One region of the Halomonas sp. IOP_14 genome, then DNA from elsewhere that is predicted to be linked to it. Evidence: riboswitches for the same ligand, from Rfam matches in the RefSeq annotation. Region 1 holds a riboswitch; each other region holds the start of a gene.
What was found. A riboswitch is a leader RNA that binds a small molecule or an ion and turns the genes downstream of it on or off. The one in region 1 is predicted to bind thiamine pyrophosphate.

Region 1 (7,575 bases):
GTCTGACCCTCAAACTCTGGCGTCGCTTACCCGCCCGTCGCGAACGCCCACGTTAACCAAACTGCCGGGCCTACTTGAGCCTCACCGTATTATCCTGCTTTTGATATTCATCGTCGGTCTGGTGGCCGCGATTCAACTGATGGACTGGAGCTGGCTACCCCGCTACTTGCCCAAGCTCTGGGAAGGCCTGCAGATGACTTTGATCATGCTGGTATCCAGCGTGGTGGTGGGCTTTCTGATTGCTTTGCCTTTAGGGCTTGCGCAGGTCAAAGGAGCGTGGCCGCTGCGATGGCTAGCCACCGGCTTCTGCACCGTCATCCGTGGCACGCCACTGCTACTGCAGCTGTGGCTGTTCTATTTCGGGCTGGGAGCGCTGTTCGGCCAGTTCCCGGAAATTCGTGACTCCTGGGCCTGGGACTACCTGCGCCAGGCCTGGCCCTATGGTTTTATTGCCCTCACGGTTTCATTCGCCGCCTATCAGGGTGAGGTTATGCGCGGTGCCTTTGCCGGTGTACCGCATGGCGAGCTGGAAGCCGCCAAGGCTTTCGGCATGTCGCGTCGCAAGGTTTTTAGCCGCGTATGGTTTCCGCGTGCTGTTCATCGTGCTCTACCAACGCTGACGGGCGAGATCATCCTGCAACTGAAATCCACACCGCTGGTTGCCACCATCACCGTGATGGACTTGTATGCCGTCATCACCCAGGTACGCCAGACCACTTACCTGACTTACGAACCGTTACTCTTCCTGGTCGCCGTCTACCTCTGCCTGAGCGGCGTCTTGATCGTTGGGCTGCGCTGGCTGGAAAACCGCGTACCACACTAACGGTCACTGGCCTGTGCGAGCATCACGTTTGTCAACGCTAATTCAGGACGTGGTATAACCGAAAAGGGGCCGTCCAGCAGCCCCTTTTTGCTTGTATTGATATTCGTATAGTTCTGATACTGGCTTGCTTGCCGTGCTGGCAACCGCGCCGATTTAGTCTTTATAGCTTGGATCCAGCGCCTCAAGCGTGCGCAGGTGCGCGGCCCATTCGAGTTCAAGATCGCCGTCTTCATGAATAGTCTGGTCGTATTGGCGCGCCACGTGGCGCGCCACCTCTTCTGGCACCAGCCGTAAGGGCTGGCCAGTAGACTGCGCCGCCACCTGTAGCTCACAGGCACGCTCAAGATAAAACATATTGTTGAACATCTCTGCAGCCGACGCACCGGTCGTCAGCAGGCCATGGTTACGCAACACCAATGCGGGGTTGTCGCCAAGGCTTGCCACTATTCGCTCACGCTCAGCCAGGTTCAGGGCAATGCCTTCATAATCGTGGTAAGACACCCGTTCGTGAAACTGCAGCGCAATCTGGTTAAGCCGTGTTTCAAGGCCCGACTCCAGCGACGACACCGCCACGCCAGCGCGCGTGTGAGTATGCATCACCCAGGCCGCATGGTGGCTAGCAGTATGAATCGCGGAATGGATGGTGAAACCAGCCGGATTCACTTGTTCTGGGCTGTTATCAATCTTATGGCCATCAACGTCAATCTTCACCAGCGAAGAAGCCGTAATCTCCTCCCAACGCCAACCGTAAGGGTTGATCAGGAAACGTCCCTTCTCACCAGGCACCCGCGCGGTAATATGGGTGTAGATCAGATCCGTCATGCGATAGTGGGCGGCCAGACGATAGCAGGCTGCCAGCGCGATGCGGGTTTCTTGTTCGGCGTTGCTCGTCGTGGTGCGTTGAGACTTATTGAGACTCATCAGGTGTTCCTTTGCAGCAAAGTGATTGTCATGCAACGTGGTTAGCGTTTACGTCAGTAACCGCGCGCCCGATCAACGCCCATGGCAAGCGGCTGCCCATCGCGAAGGGCGCGGGCGGTGTCGACAACCTGCCCTGCGACCACCTCTGGCAACGAATCACTAGCAATGTGTGGCGTGATGCGTAGGCACTCATGCTGCCAGAAGGGATGATCCGCAGGCAGCGGCTCTGCACGGAACACATCCAGGCTCGCCCCACCCAAATGGCCGTGTTCGAGCGCTAGGAGAAGATCGTCCTCGACCAAGTGCTCACCCCGACCGATCTGCACCAACCAAGCGTCTTTGGCGAGCTTCGCGAACAGCGCCTTGTTAAGCACGTTTTCAGTGGTAGCCGTCAGTGGCAGCACATTGATCAGATAATCGGCGCCATCCGCTGCCGCCATGACAGCCCCGTCACCTGTCAGATAGGTCACGCCTTCAACCGGGGCTTGTGGCTCGCTGCGGCAGGCTACGTGTACAGAAAAGCCAAGCGCGGCCACCGCTTTCACCACGGCGCGCCCCATGGTGCCGTGTCCCAGCACCGCCACCTTTCTTGATGCTGGCGCGCGCATCGTCAATGGCGCCCAATGCGCCTTGGCAGCATTTTGCTCCAGGGTGGTGAACTCACGCTCACGATGGAGCACCTCATGCGCGGCAAAACCCGCCATCAAGTCGGCCTGATGTGGATCCCGCACCCGGGCGATATGTACTTCATCGCTCAGGCCAGGATGCGCCAGCAGGGCATCAACACCGGCACCGATAGACATCGCCAGCTCAAGATTAGGATAGCTCTCGAAAGCCTCGTCATTGGGCAACCAGCAGATCGCAAAACGCACATCTTCGGGGTTATCGATCTCATGGGGATGGCGCAGGACGACATCACTCGCTTCATCGCGCAAGGCGTTACCATAAATGGCATCAAAGTCGAGCGAATCACTGAGATAGACGCCTAAAATCGAGTTCGTGTTGGTCATGCAACTTCCTACGGTTCACATTCGAAATAGCAGTGGCTGTAAAACAGCCACTTGTTACTCAACTGTATAATAATTCACGTACCGATGCCATGAAACGCCATTACAGCACCTAAACTCTCATCGCTGTAATGATGCTAATAAATTGTTTCCCGATAACTTTCCATGTCATACACCCTTGCATCTCCCCCACCCGCCTCCTACACTCCACCAACGAACAGCTTGACGGGGTGCCGGTGAAATCCGGCTGAGATGGCGCAGGGCGTAGCAATTAATGCTGCCGAGCGCTGATCCCGCAGAACCTGATCCGGCTAATGCGCTGCTACTTACACAAGTTCGCAGCGAGGGTACCGGCGTAGGGATCAAGCGATGGCCACGGCTGCTCTCTCACGATCGCACGCTGCCCTTCTGCGCCACTCCCTCGATCTTTTTCGCCCCCCCCTCCGGATCATTACCACCGGAGGCATCATGGGCTACCGCTTTACTGATCTCACCACCGCCTGCCAAGACGATTGGCGCGCCTATATTGAGCACGATTTTGTGCGCCAATTGGGCACCGCCACGTTGTCTGAGGCGTCGTTTCGCCACTATTTAAAGCAGGATTACCTGTTTTTGATTCACTTCGCCCGTGCCTACGCGCTGGCTGCTTATAAAAGCCCCACACTCGCCGATCTGCGCCAGGCCCACGAAGGCTTGAAAGCCATTGTGGATGTGGAGTTGGGCCTGCACGTGGGCTTTTGTCAGGAGTGGGGGATTTCCGAGCAAGAACTGGTGGAGCTTCCCGAAGCCAGGGCCACCCTGGCTTACACCCGCTATGTATTGGATACCGGCAACCGCGGCGACCTGCTGGATTTGCACGTGGCGCTAGCCCCCTGCCTGGTGGGCTACGGCGAAATCGCCAACTGGCTAAACGCCCAGCCTTCCACCCTGCGCGGCGCGCAAAACCCTTACGACGCCTGGATAGCCATGTACGAAGGCGAGGAGTTTCAGGCCGCCATGCAGGCGGAGCTTGAATGGCTGAATATCCGCCTTGCCGACATTACCTCCGCCCGCTTTGCCGAACTGAGCAAGATCTTCCGCGACGCCACCCGCCTGGAAATCGACTTCTGGCAGATGGGCCTAGAGCTGATAGACCAAGACCTCACCCACTAATTCAGCAAAACAACACAAGGAAACGACAGTAATGACTAAGACCGTAACAAGCAAAACCAGCCACTTTTTAGCCGAAACCGCCCAGGTCGATGCCGCCGCCATTGCGCCGCTGCCCGGCTCACGTAAGGTATATATCGAAGGTTCGCGCCCGGATATCCGTGTGCCGTTCCGGGAAATTTCACTGTCGCCGACCAAAACCACCGGCATTGATGAAGAGAACCCGCCACTGCTGGTGTACGACACTTCAGGCCCCTATAGCGATCCGGATGCTAACAATGACCTGCGCCGCGGTCTGCCGGAACTACGCCGAGCCTGGATTGAAGAGCGTGACGATACCGAATTTCTATCAGGCCCCACGTCTGATTACGGCAACCGCCGCGCCAACGACCCGACGCTTGCCCAGCTGCGCTTTGATCTAACCCGCACACCACGCCGAGCAAAACCGGGCAAGAACGTGACCCAGCTGCACTACGCCCGCCAGGGCATTATCACCCCGGAAATGGAGTTTATCGCCTTGCGCGAAAACCAGCGCCGTCAAGCGCTAGGTACCGCTGAAGTAGAGCGCATTCTGGGCCATCAGCACAAAGGCCAGAGCTTTGGCGCCAGCCTGCCGGAAGAAATCACCCCTGAGTTTGTGCGTGATGAAGTCGCCAGAGGGCGGGCGATTATTCCCAATAACATCAACCACCCAGAAAGCGAGCCGATGATTATTGGCCGTAATTTCCTGGTCAAAATTAACGGTAATCTGGGTAACTCAGCGGTGACTTCTTCTATCGAAGAAGAGGTAGATAAGATGACCTGGGGCATCCGCTGGGGCGCGGACACCATTATGGATCTCTCCACTGGGCAGAACATCCACGAAACCCGCGAGTGGATTTTGCGCAACTCGCCGGTGCCGATTGGCACAGTGCCTATCTATCAGGCGCTGGAAAAGGTCAAAGGCGTGGCCGAAGACCTCACCTGGGAAGTCTTCCGCGATACGCTGATCGAGCAGGCCGAACAGGGCGTGGACTACTTCACCATTCACGCGGGCGTACTGCTGCGCTATGTGCCGCTCACCGCCAAGCGGGTCACCGGCATTGTCAGCCGCGGCGGCTCGATCATGGCCAAATGGTGTTTGTACCATCACCAGGAGAGCTTCTTGTACACCCACTTCGAGGAGATCTGCGAGATCTGCAAGCAGTACGATGTGGCGTTCTCCCTCGGTGATGGCCTGCGTCCTGGCTCAGTGGCCGATGCCAATGACGAAGCACAGATGGCGGAGCTAAAAACCTTGGGCGAGCTGACCCATATTGCCTGGAAGCACGATGTGCAGGTGATGATCGAAGGCCCCGGCCACGTGCCCATGCACCTGGTGAAAGAGAACATGGATAAGCAGTTGGAATACTGCGACGAAGCGCCCTTCTATACCTTAGGCCCGCTGGTAACCGATATAGCCCCCGGCTACGACCACATTACCTCGGGCATTGGGGCGGCGATGATCGGCTGGTTTGGCTGCGCCATGCTCTGCTACGTCACCCCCAAAGAGCACCTGGGCCTGCCCAATAAAGACGACGTCAAAACCGGCATCATTACCTACAAGATTGCTGCCCACGCGGCGGATCTCGCCAAGGGCCACCCGGCAGCGCAGCGGCGGGATAATGCACTCTCTAAGGCACGCTTCGAGTTCCGCTGGGAAGACCAGTTCAACCTGGGGCTAGACCCGGATACTGCCCGAGAGTACCACGACGAAACCCTGCCCAAAGACTCCGCCAAGGTGGCGCACTTCTGCTCCATGTGCGGACCAAAGTTCTGCTCCATGAAGATCAGCCAGGAGGTGCGTGATTACGCCAACGAACATGGCCTAAACGGCGATCAAGAAGCGGTGATGAAAGGCATGGAAGAGCAGGCAGAGAAGTTCCGCAACAAAGGCAGTGAGCTGTATCAGGAAGTTTAAAATAGCGACTTACTGAACAGCATTGTGACTATATGTGGCCCTTGAGTCTTAGCAAAACTCAAGGGTCACATTAATATCTAATCGCCACAGGCCAGCCACTGAATTTGCTCTAACAGTATTTAAAAGTAATTACCGTCCAAGTAGATTAATTATACATTGCTCGTGTATGATTCTCATTTGCGCAGCGCTCTGTTACGGCGTTCTATTTAAAACCAACACCATTCAAAGAACCGATTCCAGATGAAAACCAAACTTTCCTTGGCGGTAACCGCGGCTCTGCTCAGCGCAGGCATGTTAACCGGCTGCAGCGATGATAACGAATCAACGTCAGCAGCCACACAGGAGGAAGCGCCGAAAAATAATGCAGCTCCCATGCTGAAATATATTCCGGCTGACTCTCCCTACTTCATGGCAACACGTGAAGCAATGCCTGAACAAGATGCTTTTGATCGTTATCAACGCATGCAGCCCAAGGCTAGCATTGAGTCTAGTCTGGATGAGCTACGCGAGACACTGCCCGAGATAGACGATGAAGTGATGCATTCGTTGATGACGGTATTGATCGCCATGAGTGAAGAGCTAGTCGATGTTGAAACGCTGGACGATGTCCATGCGCTGGGCCTGAAAATGAACCCTCAGGCCGCCCTCTATGGGTTGGGTGTCTTGCCTGTTTTACGTATGCAACTGCAGGATGAAGATGCCTTCCGCGAAACGCTGCAACGCATTTTGACCAAAGCAGACATTAACCTGAGCACGGCCACCACCAACGACACTGAATACTGGGTGCTGACGCCTGAGGGGCCCGTCAAGGCGATTCTAGCCATTGACGACCAGCAACTGCTGGTGTCTGTGGTACCACAGAATGCTAGTGACGAGCTGCTAGCACAAGTGCTGGGCAACACCCTGCCCGACAGCAGCATCGGTGATACCGATGCACTGGCAGAGCTTGAAAAGCGCCATGGCTTTACACCTTACGGCGCGGGGAAAATCGACTCCTCACGCCTACTTAATGAGCTGAGCACCCCCACTCACTCAGGTACTCAGGCACTGATGGAAGCGGTTGATGCCGAGCAATTGGATTTATCCGCCTGCCAGGCAGATATCGACCGTATCACGAACCGCTTCCCTGGCCTTGTAATGGGCTCGCGCGAGAACGATCTTGACCGCATGGAAATGAACCTGATTCTAGAAACCGATGAGGATATTGTCAGCGACCTGCGCACTCTGACGACTCAGGTGCCGGGCCTAGGTAGCACAGAAGGTATGGCCAGCTATGGCTTAGGTCTGAACATGCCGCTGTTGGTTCAGACCGTTCAGAAATATGCTCAGGAAGTGCGCCAGAACCCCTTCAGCTGTGATGAACTACAAGATCTGAACAGCTCCTGGAATGAGATCAACATGGCGATTAATAACCCGATCACCATGATGATTGGTCAGTCACTATCTGGCTTCAGAGCTCGTATCAACAGTCTGACAATGACAGACGGCGAACCTACCATGACGGGGCTCCTGACGCTTGCTTCACAAAATCCTCTTTCCCTGCTTTCTGCCGCAAGCTCTTTCGCGCCGGAGTTAGGGACTCTAGGGCTTGAACCCGGTGGGGAAGCCAAGCAAGTCGAGAGCATGATGCTGCCCCCTGAGGCACCGGAACTCTACGCCGCCATGTCTGACACGGCTATTGTACTGGGCGCTGGTATCAGTGATTCGGCGACACTGCAGAAAGAGCTGGAAGCCCC
Region 2 (7,575 bases), on a different contig from region 1:
TTCGAACTCGGCTCTGTCAGCAAGATTTTCACGGCTTCACTCGCTGGCTATGCCCAGGCTAGCGGCGCCCTCTCGCTTTCCGACCCGGCCAGCCGCTACCTGCCTGAACTTGAAGGCAGCGCCTTCGATGAGATCACGCTGCTGGAACTGGCCACCTACACCGCGGGCGAGCTGCCGCTGCAGTTCCCTGAGTCGGTCCAAAGCGAAGAGACGATGATCGACTACTACCGCCAGTGGCAGCCTGAATCCGCCCCTGGCAGCCATCGGCTCTACTCCAACCCGAGCTTGGGCCTGTTCGGTTATCTCGCCGCACAAAGCCTTGGTCAGCCCTTCGAGATGGCGATGGAGGAAGCGCTGTTTACCCCGTTAGGGCTTGAGCATAGCTACTTTCAGGTGCCTGAAGCGCAGCAGGCGAACTATGCCTACGGTTACTCTAAAGAGGATGAACCCATTCGGGTGAACCCAGGCATGCTGGATGCCCAAGCCTACGGATTGAAATCGACTGCCGCAGACGTACTAACGCTGGTGGAAGCCAATATGAGTGGTGCTGAGCTTAATGAACCACTAAGCCAAGCCTTGGCCGCTACGCGCACGGGGTACTTTGAGGTCGGCAATATGACCCAAGGACTGGGGTGGGAAAGCTATGCCTACCCGGTGGCGCTCGATCAGTTGCTGGTAGGCAACTCGCTTGAGATGATTTTGCAGCCCAACCCCGCCAACCGCTTAACCCCACCGCTAGCCCCCAGGCAGGAAGCGCTCTATAACAAAACCGGCGCTACCAACGGCTTTGGTGGCTATGTGGCTTTTGTACCCAGCGAGCAAATCGGCATTGTGCTGCTGGCTAACCGCAACTACCCCAACCAGGCGCGCATTGAAGCGGCACACCACATCCTTTCTGCGCTGACTGAAGCGCCCTAAGCAAGCAGCCAGACAACCTGATGCCGCCTTCGTGAACTGCAGCACCTCAATCGTTGGATATTCATCCAATGGTTGGGGTGTTTTTTATGGCGATATAACGAAGATCAAACAACCGAAAGTTGCATTTTTTGCTGTCGATAAGGAGACTAGCACCCTCCCCCGTCACTTACCTTCACTGCGAAGAGCCCTTTCCCATGCGTCTAAACGCCGATTTTAGCCACTTTGCCTGTGTTACCCCGGAAGAGTATCAGTGGGTCGATTCCCCCAGCGCGGGGGTAGAGCGCATGATGTTTGACCGGATTGGTGATGAAGTTGCTCGCGCTACCAGCCTTGTGCGCTACGCCCCCAATACAAAGTTTGAGCGGCATACCCACGGCGGTGGCGAAGAGATTCTGGTATTGGAAGGCGTGTTCGCCGATGAGCATGGGCGCTACGCGGCGGGCAGCTACTTAAGAAACCCCATTGGCACCGGCCATACCCCGCAAATTGGCGAGGAAGGCGCGCTGATATTTGTCAAACTGCACCAGTTTGACCCCAACGACACGCTACAGTTGGCAGTGCCAGCGCATCGGCTGCCCTGGCAGCCTGATCGACGCCCGCGCATTGCCTATAAAATGCTGCACACCTACAAGCAGGAGCGCACCAGCCTGGAGCGCTGGTCGGCGGGCACCTCCATTACCTACCCCACGCTGCTGGGCGGGCTGGAGTTTTTGATTCTGGAAGGCACACTGAGCGATAGCGAACAGAGTTACACGGCAGGCACCTGGTGCCGCTACCCCAGCGGTTCTGCTCCGGCACTTACCGCCGGTGATGATGGCGTCATGATGTACCTCAAACGCGGCCATCTGCCAGCCGCTTAGCTTCGCGACATACCCAGGAACGGCAGCAGCGTAAGGGCGGCAATAAGCCCCACTGCTAGCAGTACTAACACGACCTGCACCGGGTGAGCGGCCAAACGACGCCACAGCGTCTCCGCGTCACCCCGCTCAACCGCCGCCTGGTGCTCGCGTTGGGCGCGCTCAAGGCGCTCCGCCTGGTAGGCCTCTAACGCCGCGATGGCAGCGTCGTGCTGATGTGGATTGCGCAGCCAAATCGCGTCAACGCCCAGGCGGAAAAAGCCCGCCTGGGTTTCATAGGTATCAAAGCCATGGGCAGCGAGCAGGTCACGCACCTCCATGGCCTCTTCGTCGGTCACATGGCGCAGCCGGAACAGTAGTTCAGCCATTGGCGTGCCTCAAGAGTCGCTCTTCCCCACCATCAGGTCTGCCTGAATCACTTCGATCCAGTAGCCGTCCGGGTCTTTAACGAAGATAACATCTTTCATCTTGCCCTGATCGGAGCGTTTGACGAAGGTGACGTCATGCTCGTCGAACCACGCCTGGGCCGCTGCCAAATCCGGTACGTTGAAGCAGATATGCCCAAAGCCCTGGGGTTCGGCATTGCCATCGTGATAGGCGAAATCTTCCTGGTCTTCAGTCCCCCAGTTGTGGGTCAGCTCCAGCAGCCCTTTCTGGCTAAACGTCCAGGCGGTACGCGCTTGCGCATCGTCCGGAACGCTGTCGCTGGGTTCCAGGTTGGCCAGGAAGTAGAGCGAGAACTGCATCTCTTCGAAATCCAGCCGCCGCATCACCTGCATACCAAACACTTTTGAGTAGAACGCCAATGCCTGCTCAGGGTCTTTCACCCGCAGCATGGTGTGGTTTAAACGAAACCCTTGAGTTTGGGGCGGCGTAGCCACGACGCCAGGATGCTGCTCGCCTTGAAAACTCATTTTGCTCTCCTATCGCTGATGTTGATCATTGAATCCATTGAGCTTCACGTACCGCTTACCATGGGGGCTTTATGGCCATAATAACAGCCCTTACAAGCACGTAGGCAGTGTCGTATCGAGGTGCCGATAAGCGCACTGGCAATACTAAACAAAAACCCTACACTTATTCTTCATAAGCTTTACAAAAAGCAGTTCCCGCAACATGAGTGATGCCCCACCTTTGAGGCGTCCACAGGAGTTTTCCATGAGTGCGATCGATATGACGCTGGGTGACCACCTGACGCTAAAACAGCTTTCCAATGCGCTTCACAACGGTTTTTCGCCGATTGTTGAAGTCGAGTCGATGGATGGAATCTACAAAGTGCGTTTTCACCATGCTAACGGCGTGTCTGAGCTGAGCGATAACAAGGGCCACGTCAGTACTTTTCTGGGCACGGGCGAAATCCGCGATACCCTGGGCCAACTGGGCTTGACCCACGGCGTGCTAACCTTCGCCGACCAGTGTGGTGACGAGATGATTGGGGTCGAGGGTAAAGCGATGACACCTGATGAAATGCTTACCTACGGTACGCGTATTTCGTTTCGTTAGATTGCTATCGTCCGCATCCGGGGCTTTACAGGGCTACTTCAGGCAAGGATAGTAATCCCTCGACAGGGGCGCCCTCCGTTACGGTTGGGCTGAGAAGCACCCTTTGAACCTGAACCGGATAACACCGGCGTAGGGAGTCGTGGTAACGCTTACCACCTCCCTGCCGGGAGGATGCTATGACCCTACGCCCGCTTGGCGATTACCTTGAGACGCTGCGCTCAGTGACACCGCTGGTTCACTGCATGACCAACTATGTGGCCATGAACAGCACTGCCAACCTGCTGTTAGCCACCGGCGCGTCGCCCGCCATGCTGCATGCGCCTGAAGAAGTGGCTGAATTCACGGCTATCTCCGCGGGGCTGTCGATTAATATCGGTACGATCTCTGCCCACTGGGCTGACGCTATGCTCACCGCCACAGCGACTGCCGATCAGCATGCCATTCCCTGGGTATTAGATCCCGTCGCCGTTGGCGCCACGCGCTATCGCCAAACGCTGTGCGCGAAGCTGCTGGCCGCTAAACCCAGCGTGGTTCGTGGCAATGCGTCTGAAATTCTTGCCCTTAACGGTTTAGCTAGCCAAGGCCGCGGCGTGGACGCCACAGCCGCCACCGACCAAGCCGTGGACGCTGCAATAGCATTAGCGCAAAAACACGGCTGTATTGTCGCGATGACCGGTGAAAGCGACTGGGTGACGGACGGCACACAGCACTACCGCATTAACGGTGGCCATCCTTTGATGCCCCGCGTAACAACGCTTGGCTGTGGGCTGAGCGCGCTAGTGGCGGGATTTGTGGCTGCCAACCGCGACGCCCCACTGGGTGCAACGGTAGCCGCACTGGCCTGCTTTGCGGTCACAGGAGAGCGTGCGGGCAGCCACGCCAACGGGCCTGGTAGCTTTCAAGTGGCACTGCTGGATGCGCTGTATCAACTCACCCCTGACGACCTCACTACTTATGCCCAACTGGAGGCAATCCATGCCGCTTGATCTATCGCTCTACTTGGTCACCGATGCCACGCTCTGCCAAGAGCATGGTTTGGAACAAACGGTTGAGGCAGCGGTAAAAGGCGGTGTCACCATCGTGCAGTTGCGTGACAAGCATGCCAGCGACGAACAGATGATTGCCCAAGCCAAACGGTTAAAAGCGCTTCTGGCGGGCACCGGTGTCCCGCTGATCATTAACGACCGTTTGCAGGTGGCACTAGAAAGCCAGGCAGATGGCCTGCATGTCGGTCAGAGCGACGCAGCCGTTCAGCAAGCGCGCCGGGTGCTAGGTGAGCAAGCGATTATCGGCCTGTCGATCAATACTATCGCCCAACTGCAAGTCTCTCCGTTTGAGCTACTCGATTATGTCGGGATTGGCCCGGTGTTTGCCACCGAGAGCAAACAAGATCACGCCCAGCCCATCGGCTTTGGTGGCTTGGCTGCGCTGGTCAAGGCGTGCCCACTGCCCAGCGTGGCCATCGGCGGGCTGAAAGCCAGCCATGCGATTAGCGTACAGCGCGCGGGAGCGAACGGTTTAGCGGTGATATCAGCCATTTGTGGCCAGCCCGACCCTTACCAGGCAGCGCGCGCTTTTCAGATTTTCCAAGCCGATTCGGCGTCATGAATCAGTTAGAGCATATCGTCGCTTTTGTGCGGGTAGCCGAGTTGGGTAGCTATACCCGCGCTGCTGAAGCGCTGGATATTTCCCGCACTCGCGTATCCCGCCAGGTCATGGCACTGGAAGAGACATTGGGCGCGCGACTGATACAACGCACCACGCGACGACTACATCTCACTGAGGCCGGAGAACGCTATCTAGTCCGCGCCCAAGGGATACTGCAAGCGCTCGATGAGGCCGCCGCCGAGGTGGGCCAAGGTACCAGCGATGTGCGTGGGCGGCTGCGCGTTAATGGGCCGATGAGTTTTGGCACCCGCTACCTAGCGCCACTCGTCGCGCAATTTATGCACACTCACCCGGCGCTGGAAGTGCGCCTGGATTTGAACGACCGCCGTGTCGACCTGCTGGAAGAGGGTTACGACGTAGCGATCCGTATCGGCAGCCTGCCCGACTCCAGCCTGGTGGCGCGCCGACTGACGCGGTGCCGCCTACTGTTTTGCGCCTCGCCTGAATATCTTGCCAACCACGGTGAACCCGACAGCGTTCAAGCCCTTGCCAAGCACCACTGCCTACGCTACCGCAGCGGCCAACAGAGCGCTGACTGGAAGATTGCCACGCAGTCATTGACGGTCAATGGCCCACTGGAAAGCAATAACGGCGATGTACTCACCCACGCCACGGAAGCTGGCCTGGGCATCGCTCAGCAGCCCAGCTTTCTGGTCACAGAGAGTATCGCCAGCGGGCATTTAGTGCCCATCTTAACTAATGAGCCAGCGGTACGGCTCGATGTTCACGCGCTCTACCCCGCCCGGCGCTACCTGCCCGCCAAGGTGGAGCGCTTCATCGACCTGCTCACCGAGGCATGGGGTGATCCGCCGATTTGGGAGCAAAACATTGGATTATCGCCAATAACGCAACAGTGATGTGCAAAATACGCTGATTATCTCGATCTGATCCGGCTGTAAAGTAGCGTCATCAACCACTCGATGGAAGCTACTACGATGACAACGCATACTCACTCTGCCCCCTCTCTACAGCCCTCTGTACAGCACTCTTTACAACCCCAGGCCATCTCGCTACTGCGCGTCGCACTGGGTGTGATGGCTCTTGCCCACGGTTTGCTCAAGGTGTTTGTATTTACCCTACCGGGCACCGTCGGCTATTTTGAATCACTGGGTTTACCAGGGTTTCTGGCCTACTTGACCATTGCCGCGGAAGTGGGCGGTGGAGCCGCCCTGATTCTGGGTGTTTACACCCGCTGGGTGAGCCTGGCACTGGTGCCGGTACTGCTCGGCGCTGCTTGGGTGCATCTTGGCAACGGCTGGATGTTCTCAAATACCGGCGGCGGTTGGGAATTCCCGGTGTTCTGGACGCTGGCGTTAATCGTGCAAGCGGGCCTGGGCAGCGGCCGCTGGGTGTTAAGCAACCGATTCGCCTAACACCTAAAACTATCGCCTAAAACTATCGCCTAACCCTATTGCCAGCGCTTGCTTACCGCCAGCGTTGGCCATGCTGCTGAGGAGACTCACTCATGTTACCTAGCCTGTTTATTTCCCATGGTTCGCCCATGCTGGCCCTCAATAAAACCCCGGCTCATGCCTTTCTACGCGAACTGGGCAGGCAGCTTTCGCCCAAGGCGGTGGTAGTGGTCTCAGCGCACTGGGAGAGCCTGGCGCTCAAGGTCAGCATCAGCGCCAAACCAGAAACCATTCACGACTTTGGCGGCTTCCCACGGGCGCTTTTCGAGTGCCAATATCCCGCCCCGGGTGAGCCGGAACTGGCTGAACGGCTGGCCGTGTTACTGGGCGCCGAGCGGGTAGAGCGCGGCCTGGATCACGGCGCCTGGGTGCCTCTTTCATTGATATTTCCCGACGCCAATGTGCCGGTTGTTTCGCTGTCGCTTCCGGTGCGCTGGAGCAATGCGGAGCTGGTCACGCTGGGCGAGCGCCTGTCGGCTCTGCGGGAAGAGGGGATTTTGGTGATCGGCTCGGGCAGCCTGACCCATAACCTGTATGAAATCATGCCCCAGGAGAGCCCTGTGCCCGCCTGGGTAGATAAATTTGCCACTTGGGTAAGCGAGCGCCTTATCGCCAATGATCGTGAAGCGCTGCTTAGCTGGGAGCGCGCACCCTATGCGCAGGAGAACCACCCGACCTCTGAACACTTCCAGCCGTTGCTGGTGGCCATGGGGGCAGGAGGTAACGCAAAACAGCTGCACCACAGCGTGGAGCACGGTGTGCTTGCAATGGACGTTTATGCGTTTAGCTGATCGCTACCCCTAACGATTCAGGTTGTGCTGCTCTGGAAGGCTTGAGATCACGCATTAACAGCGCAAACTCAAGCTGTTCAGGGGTAATGCTGACCTTGGGAACGGGGATTCGCACGCGATGCCCAGAACCAGGTGCTGCGCTCTGCGCTTCGCCTTGTAAGTTCTCGATATGTTCGAGCACGAAGCGGTGATTGCCACCTGGCAGCATAAGCTCCATGCCATCCCCCACTTCAAAGCGATTTTTCACCTCGACTTCCAAGGTGCCACGAGCCGGGTCAAACCCCAGTACTTCACCGACGAACTGTTGGTGAACGCCAATGGAGTGCCCCTGCTCATAGCGTTGGAACTCACCGTGGACATGGCGCTGATAGAAGCCTTCGGTGTAGCCTCTATTCGCCAAGTTTTCCAGCTCATCCATTAGCCGTT
Region 3 (7,575 bases), on a different contig from region 1:
GCAAAAGCCCAGACTTTCACCGCCAGCATCATCGGATGGCCAAGTTTGGCCTTAATCGCGTTATGCGGAATGTATGCCGCCACCAGCATAATAAAGGCCGGCACCATCAGCAGCGCCACCGCATGGCGCATTCCCATTGGCGGGTACCAGATATAGATGGGATCAAGGCGCATCTGGCCAAAACCGTATATAGCAATGGCCAGGCCAACGATGGATACCGCCGAATAGGCGACTTTCCAAGTGGTTTCGCCATGTTTCGCAATCTGCTGCTGACGCCAGTTTTCAGCAAAGATACGTACAGAGTGGCTGCCTAAAAAAATCAGCAGCCCGATAATCATAATCGTCATGGAACAACTCCCAGTGAAAACGCTAGTCGACGGCTTTATGCCTTATAGTCTTGGTCGCTGGAGAGGATGCCACACTCAGCCACCGACCACCTATGCATGGGTCAACTTTTTGTTTCCTGGAGTCGTTCTATGGGGAGACTAAACCCCGTCCTTAAAACCTGTCCTTAAAACCAATGCTTGCGCTTAAATAGCCAAATCATGACACCCGCAATACCCAACATGGCTCCCCAGACAAAAAAGTAGCCATACTGATAACGCAGCTCGGGCATATTTTCGAAGTTCATACCGTAAATCCCGGCAATAAACGTGAGCGGCACAAAAATCGCGGTAATCACCGTGAGCACCCGCATGGTGATATTTAGCTGGTGGGAGGAAATAGAGATATAGCCATCGATTAGGTCACCGCAAATGTCGTAGTACATTTGGGTCAATGTGTAGAGGCGTTCGAAGCGATCCGCTACATCGTTGATGGCGTGCAGGGTTTCGCTCTCTTCCCGCGGTAAATGCTCATAGTCATAAGCGGTGAGTTCTTGGGTAATCCCCTGGTGGTAGCTAAAGATGCGGCGCATTTTAACCAGCCGGGAACGGTAAGTGATGATCTTGCGCATTAGCACATCATTACCATTTTCCAGCAGCTCGTCTTCCAGATCGCTTAACGCCGTTTCGAACTCAAGCAGGCTATCGATATAAAAGCCCGCAGAAATATACATCACCCGCAGCGCGACATGTTCCGGCGAATGGGCCAGCAAGGCTTTACCGTGCTCGTTGAATAGCCGTTCTATGGAGAGCGCTTGGCCGGGATGGAGGGTGACCAGAAATCGCTCCCCCACAAAGAAACAGACCTGTTGAGGCAGATAGTTTAGTTCGGCATCAAAGGAGGAGATGCCACGATAAATAATCAAGGTGTGATTATCAAACTCTTCAATTTTTGGCGGATGGCGCTCTTTGTGGGCATCTTGAATCGCCATGGGGTGAAACTCAAACGCCTCTAAAATCGCCCGCTCGCTTTGTTGGGACTCGCCCTGCATATCGATCCAGATATGGCTGCCAGGCGTCGCCTGCCAGACAGCCAACAGGCTTTCATCCCCCTCGTGGGTCTCACCTTCAGGGGTAGTCAGAAGAGTTCGAATCATGGATGTCCTTGCGAATAGCTAGCGTTAAGTAGGCTAACAGCACACTCACCAGCGTTGAGGCGATTAACGCCCCGACGAATGGCCCCAAGGTAGGGACACTGCCCGGAAAACTGGCGGCCACCATCCCGGCGACCAAGCTTCCTTGGCTTAACCACCCTGGGAGAATGGCACCCAGCAGCCCCGCGATGCCACCTACAATGGCGGCCAGTGGCGTCATTCGTTGCCACAGGCCCAACAGCACAGGTACCACAATGGCAGCACACAGCAGGTCGGCAATCAAAAACAGACGCAGTACTGACAACCCCTGCAAGGCAATTAATACCACCGGTACCATTACTACCACTGTCACCCAGCGGGCAGCCACCAGTGATACGCCCTGCTGCTCGCTGCGCGCGACCACCAACGAGGCAATACCATTTTGCAGCGTATCAACGCTGGAGGCCACCAAGGTCACCGCTAATACCAAGGCGGGTAGCGTCAGCCAAACAGGAGCATCACTTAACAGGGCAAAAAATGGCATCGGCGGCTCGCCTAATGGCACACCACTCATCGCGGCCAATACACCCAGACCACCAATCACCATGACGACGACTACCGTCATTGCGCCACCTAACCATGCCCCGCGCCCCAGGCTTTGATCGTCTTGAGCGGCCCACACGCGCTGCCAATAGCCTTGATGGAAGAGATTGGCCGCGGTAACCGCGATCACTAGCGTTAACGCTACGCTGAGCGCACTGGTGATGGGAATGGCAGGAAGCGCAGCCTCGTTGGGAATAGTGGGAAGCCGCCATAGGGCCATGCCACCGACCACACACAGCAGTACCAGTAACAACCACGCCTGCCAACGGTCAGTGGCAAGGCTGGCCCGTAGACCACCTGCCGCAGTATAGATGAGCGTGGTAAGCGCCACGCCAATAATCACCAGTGCGGGGGGCACATCGGAAAGCAGCGCGGTAATGGCGCCAATAGCGGTTAGCTCGGCAGCTAAAAAGCACGCCATATAGGCGATTGATACCAGCGTTACCCAGCGCCTTACACCAGGGCCATAGCACGCTTCGGCAAACTCGGCGATGCTGCGCCCCTCGGGCAGCGCCCGGCGAATCTTCGGCCCATACAGCCCCAAGACGATAAACGGCAGCGCAGAGCCTAATGCATAGCCTGCCAGGGCCAGCGGGCCAACAAAGGCGCCGATTTCAGGAGGAGCAAAGAGAATCCATGCGCCCATGCCGGAGGCAAGGAAGGAGAGCCCCAGGGTAGATGCCGTTTGCGAGTTACGGGCGGTGACATAGTCATCAAGTGGGCCATTCACCCAGCGAGCCCGGAGGCCTAAGTAAGCAAAGCAGCACAGCGCCGCACCAAGCACGGCTAACGTTAGGTAAAGCATGTCGCACTTCCTCCGCCGGTACGAACCGGATCAGGTTCCAGGGTCTGCGTAGCCGCATCTCAGCCCTTTTATGCAGGGCTCCCCTGGCGACAGTGAATGTAGGTGTTTTGCTAAGCGCTTTTTCTAAGTACGTTTTTGGGTACTTTTCGAAGCGCTGTCTCAAGAACTATTCTCAATCAAAATCATAGCTTAGTAAAGTTAAGGTGCGCTGGTCGCCTCTTAGCGAGGCACTCGCCCCATCAGGTAGAACTCCTCATTGGGTGGCGTACCTGCCAGGGTAACCAACCGATTCGACAAGCCAAAAAACGCCGCGATCGCGCCTATATCCCAGCAATCCTCTTGGCTAAAGCCTACTTCCAGCAGGCGGGCAAGCCATTCATCAGTCATTTCACCCACATCGATGGCACAGTGCATGGCGAAATCGAGCATCACCCGGTGGCGCTCGCTAATCGGCGCCACCCGATGGTTGATCGCCACTTGGTCAGCGAGTAGCGGGTCTTTACTGTAAATGCGCACCAGTGCCCCGTGAGCAACCACACAATATAGGCAGCGATTACGTGCGCTGGTAGCCACTACAATCATCTCTTTTTCGGCTTTGGTGAGGGTATCTGATTCGCGCTCCATCAACGCATCGTGATAGGCAAAAAAAGCACGAAATTCAGCAGGGCGATGGGCCAACATCAGAAAGACATTGGGCACAAAACCCGCTTTACCCTGAACGGTCAAAATGGTACTGCGAATATCGTCAGGCAGGTCATCCAATGTTTCAGGCACGTTAAAACGACTTAATGATGAAGACATGCTCACCTCTTTCTTGTTAAGTTTAGCCATCTCATAAAAACGGCTTAGCGGTTGTGTAACAAAAAGCTGAATTAAGAGGCTTTTATTCAGCCGCCCTACTCGCCATACTGAAGATTCGTTCTGTGACAAAAAAACATGCGCTACTCTTAATAAACAGTTCGTTCAAAGGGACACTGTCATGAGCCATAACGAAGCCAAGGAACATACCCCCGGTCGTCTAAACGAGCTGTTTACTGACCCTTACCGAGCATTTGAAAATGATACCGATGAGCGTCAGCTGCACATTCGTATAATGCTACATATGCTGCTTGCCCGCCCAATGACACGGGGTCAAATGACACTTCGCGTCATTCATGGCTGGGAAAATGGCGGCTGTGAGCCCGAAGACCTCCAGCATGTCGACTATACTCTTGATGGCGTTCCTGACTTTAAGCGCGCTGTACAAGATTTTGAACACGCTTCTAAGCACAACACGCCGTTACCTGCCGACAACAGCGCCATTCTTGCCGCCCCGCTTGCCAATGCAATTGCAGACGCCGAAGCCGAAGGGCAAGACCTTACCAACGATATTCGCGAGACCCCTGCGCGCTGGCCAGCCTTTGAGGGTGGTTTGGCACTATATACGCTGTTTAAAATGTACCATCGGCTGATTTATGGCGAAGATGACACCTACCGCTGCACGCAGTGTGTAACTCCGCTGGGAATGCGCGAAATACATGAGTTTCACCTTGAAGAGGGTGAGTTTGCTCTGCTCGTCCCCCCCGCTGAACACTTTATGGGTAAGGAGTCGCTGTTAGTATTGCATGAAAGCCAGCTCGGCCCCATTGAACAGCTGCTTGAAGAGAGCCTTCCGCTGTTTGACAACTTTTAAGCCAGCCACCTGGCTTGATCTGCCAAGCGGTTAACCGACCTCGTTAGCAACTGGCCCCGCTTAAGCGGAGCCAGTTAGCGCCACTTTTTTAACCCAGTGAAATCGTGCTATTGATACCACTGGAAACATTCTCGGGTTCAAACCAACGTGCCGTTACGGTTTTTGTTTGTGTCCAGAATGCAATCGCCTGCTTACCATTGGGCCCTAAATCGCCCAGCTTTGAAGCCCTTGACCCGGTGAAACTAAAGTAAGCGACCGGTACGGGGATTGGCACGTTAATACCAATTTGTCCAACATCGATATCGGTTTCAAACCGGCGCGCTACCCAGCCTGAGTTAGTAAAGATGGAGGTACCGTTGCCGTTGGGATTGGCATTGATAAAGGCAATCGCCTCATCCAGGGTTTCAACACTGACCACACACAGCACGGGGCCAAAAATCTCTTCGCGATAAATGGTCATATCGGCGGTTACATCGGCAAACAGGGTCGGCCCCACGAAGTTACCGTTGGGGTAACCCTCTACCTGAACCTTGCGACCATCAACCATCAGTTTGGCGCCCTCTTTCTCCCCTGCATCGATTAAACGTAGTACACGATCACGGGCAGCAGGTGACACCAGCGGGCCCAAGTCCGCATCAAGCTGAGTGCCTGGGCCTACTTTCATTGCTCGCGCCGCATCTACTATATCGCTTAGCCACTCGCGTGCCTCGCCGACAAGCACCACTACCGAGTTCGCCATGCAGCGTTGGCCCGCAGCGCCAAAAGCTGAGCCCAGCAGGTTGTTGATCGCTTGACTACGGTTAGCATCGGGCATAACCACACAGTGATTCTTGGCGCCCATCATCGCCTGCATGCGCTTGCCCGCCGCTGCTGCACGGTTATACAGCAGCGACCCCACATGGGTAGAGCCGATGAACGAGAGCGCTTTGATATCCTGATGATCGGCAATTTGATTGGCCACGTCCGGGCCACCGTGCACTACGTTGAGCACGCCCGCAGGGATACCCGCTTCATGGGCTAGCTCCACTAAGCGCATGGTGGAGCTGGGATCCTGTTCGGAGGGCTTAAGCACAAAGGTATTTCCGGTGGCAATCGCCAGCGGGAACATAAAGCAGGGCAACATAATCGGGAAGTTAAAGGCGGTAATCCCAGCCCCCACCCCCAGCGGTTGGTGCATGGTGTAAACGTCTACCTCGTTGGCAGCGTTTTCGGCTAATTCACCCAACTGCAACGAAGTAATCGAACAAGCGTGCTCTACCACTTCCAGACCACGACCCACTTCGCCTTCCGCATCGGGCAGGGTTTTACCGTGCTCTTCAGTAATCAGTGCCGCGAGTTCAGCGGTATTGTCGCGAATCAGCGCTTGCAGCTTGAGCATAATGCGCATGCGCTTCCCCAGCGGCACTTTACGCCACTCCTTGAACGCTTCTTTGGCACTACTGATAGCGCGTTCTACTTCGTCAGCGGTACAGAACGGCACTCGAGCCACTACTTCTTGCGTCGCAGGGTTGACCACGTCGCGCCACTCCTGGCTCTGTGACTGGACGGGCTGGCCATCGATATACATGGGAATTTCGCGAACGGACATAGCGTTGCTCCTATTTATGGTTGTGGTTGTTATGGTTGCGAGTATTAAAAAAAGCTGTTTTTAAAACGCATCGCGGTAAGACAAGTACACAGGGTATAGCAGCAAGTTGACGTTAACGTCAACCAAGTATCTCATGAGTAAACAAAATCTACGCCAGAACGTCAATTAGCCTTTTCATTGTGGCACCGCGCTGGCTATGCTTCGGCTAATCAGTGTGCCGCAGGCTTGCGGATCGCCCACGGCGAAAGCGCGTGTTTAAACACAGGGAATTATCTATGCAGACCTTTCACTGCCGCTGTGGCAATACGCTGTTCTACGAAAACACCCACTGCCTTGCCTGTCAGTCAGAAGTAGGCTGGTGCCCTGCTTGTAGCAATATCGTGGCCATTGAGCCCTTGGATAACGGCGGCTATCGCTGTACCCACCCGGGTTGCGATACAGCGCTAATGAAGTGCCACAACTACGCTGTTGAAAACGTATGTAATCGGCTGGTGGTGATGGAGCACGGCCAAGCGGACACGCTCTGCGACTGCTGTCGTTACAACGAAGTAATACCCGACCTCAATATTGCAGGCCACCGTGAGCGTTGGGCGGCACTAGAGGCTGCTAAACGGCGCCTTTTTCATACTCTGGACCTACTTAAACTTCCCCACGGTACCAAAGACGACGACATTGCTGTGCCGTTAAGCTTCTCATTTATGGCTGATGCCCTCCCCGACCAGGGCTTATGGCGTTCCACCGCCAAGACAGAGAAGGTGTATACCGGCCATGCAGCAGGGCATATCACCATCAACATCAAAGAAGCCGACGACGTTGAACGCGAGCGCTTGCGGGTCGACATGAACGAATCCCATCGCACATTAATTGGTCATTTCCGCCATGAAATCGGCCACTACTATTGGGATGTATTGGTTAAGGATCGCGATGAAGAGAATTGCCGTGCGGTATTTGGCAATCACCACCGGCCAACCTATGCTGAAGCGTTAGAGCGCTACTACCAGCAGGGGGCGCCCAGCGACTGGCCTAATCACTTCATCTCTGCTTACGCCACCATGCACCCCTGGGAAGATTTTGCTGAAACATTTGCCTACTACTTGGATATGGTCGCCGTGCTGAATACCGCACTGCACATGGGTATTACCCCCGTTGAGTACGACGGCAGTCTGGAGAGCATGCTGATTGCCTTTCATCAGGTAGGGATGGCAGTGAATGAGCTCAACCGGGATATGGGCCTGCTCGATTTGGCCCCAGGAGTGCTTGCCCCAGCGGTGCGCGAGAAGCTGGCGTACCTGCATCGAACCGTGCAGGCCGCCAGCCCGCTAGAGCGCGGCTCCCCCACTGGTTAGTCGTTATCGTTATCCCCTGCGTGGCTTTGACTCTGGCTCTGACTCTGGGTTTGGGTGACGCGGGGCACGCTGTCGTCATTCACAAAGTAGGTTGCGCTAAGCGTA

Region 2: another riboswitch for thiamine pyrophosphate. It lies ahead of thiM (hydroxyethylthiazole kinase); the one in region 1 lies ahead of tenA (thiaminase II).
Region 3: another riboswitch for thiamine pyrophosphate. It lies ahead of K7H09_RS00360 (sodium:solute symporter family transporter); the one in region 1 lies ahead of tenA (thiaminase II).

Annotation. Positions count from the first base shown of each region.
Region 1 is NZ_JAINWD010000040.1:37,567-45,141, reverse strand. Features, by position in the region: gene K7H09_RS19855 (ABC transporter permease) at 1-823, shown strand, start outside; gene K7H09_RS19850 (class II aldolase/adducin family protein) at 977-1,744, opposite strand; gene K7H09_RS19845 (NAD(P)-dependent oxidoreductase) at 1,798-2,754, opposite strand; TPP riboswitch at 2,968-3,130, shown strand; gene tenA (thiaminase II) at 3,220-3,903, shown strand; gene thiC (phosphomethylpyrimidine synthase ThiC) at 3,935-5,839, shown strand; gene K7H09_RS19830 (hypothetical protein) at 6,080-7,575, shown strand, end outside.
Region 2 is NZ_JAINWD010000025.1:68,936-76,510, reverse strand. Features, by position in the region: gene ampC (class C beta-lactamase) at 1-918, shown strand, start outside; gene K7H09_RS16495 (cupin domain-containing protein) at 1,113-1,778, shown strand; gene K7H09_RS16490 (DUF6164 family protein) at 1,775-2,143, opposite strand; gene gloA (lactoylglutathione lyase) at 2,153-2,689, opposite strand; gene K7H09_RS16480 (hypothetical protein) at 2,934-3,278, shown strand; TPP riboswitch at 3,333-3,431, shown strand; gene thiM (hydroxyethylthiazole kinase) at 3,455-4,264, shown strand; gene thiE (thiamine phosphate synthase) at 4,254-4,886, shown strand; gene K7H09_RS16465 (LysR family transcriptional regulator) at 4,883-5,803, shown strand; gene K7H09_RS16460 (DoxX family protein) at 5,882-6,319, shown strand; gene K7H09_RS16455 (DODA-type extradiol aromatic ring-opening family dioxygenase) at 6,412-7,149, shown strand; gene trhP (prephenate-dependent tRNA uridine(34) hydroxylase TrhP) at 7,142-7,575, opposite strand, start outside.
Region 3 is NZ_JAINWD010000001.1:75,145-82,719, reverse strand. Features, by position in the region: gene K7H09_RS00370 (NnrU family protein) at 1-347, opposite strand, end outside; gene corA (magnesium/cobalt transporter CorA) at 512-1,480, opposite strand; gene K7H09_RS00360 (sodium:solute symporter family transporter) at 1,452-2,864, opposite strand; TPP riboswitch at 2,854-2,959, opposite strand; gene K7H09_RS00355 (peroxidase-related enzyme) at 3,084-3,665, opposite strand; gene K7H09_RS00350 (hypothetical protein) at 3,844-4,536, shown strand; gene K7H09_RS00345 (CoA-acylating methylmalonate-semialdehyde dehydrogenase) at 4,625-6,124, opposite strand; gene K7H09_RS00340 (zinc-binding metallopeptidase family protein) at 6,400-7,470, shown strand; gene K7H09_RS00335 (alpha-E domain-containing protein) at 7,467-7,575, opposite strand, start outside.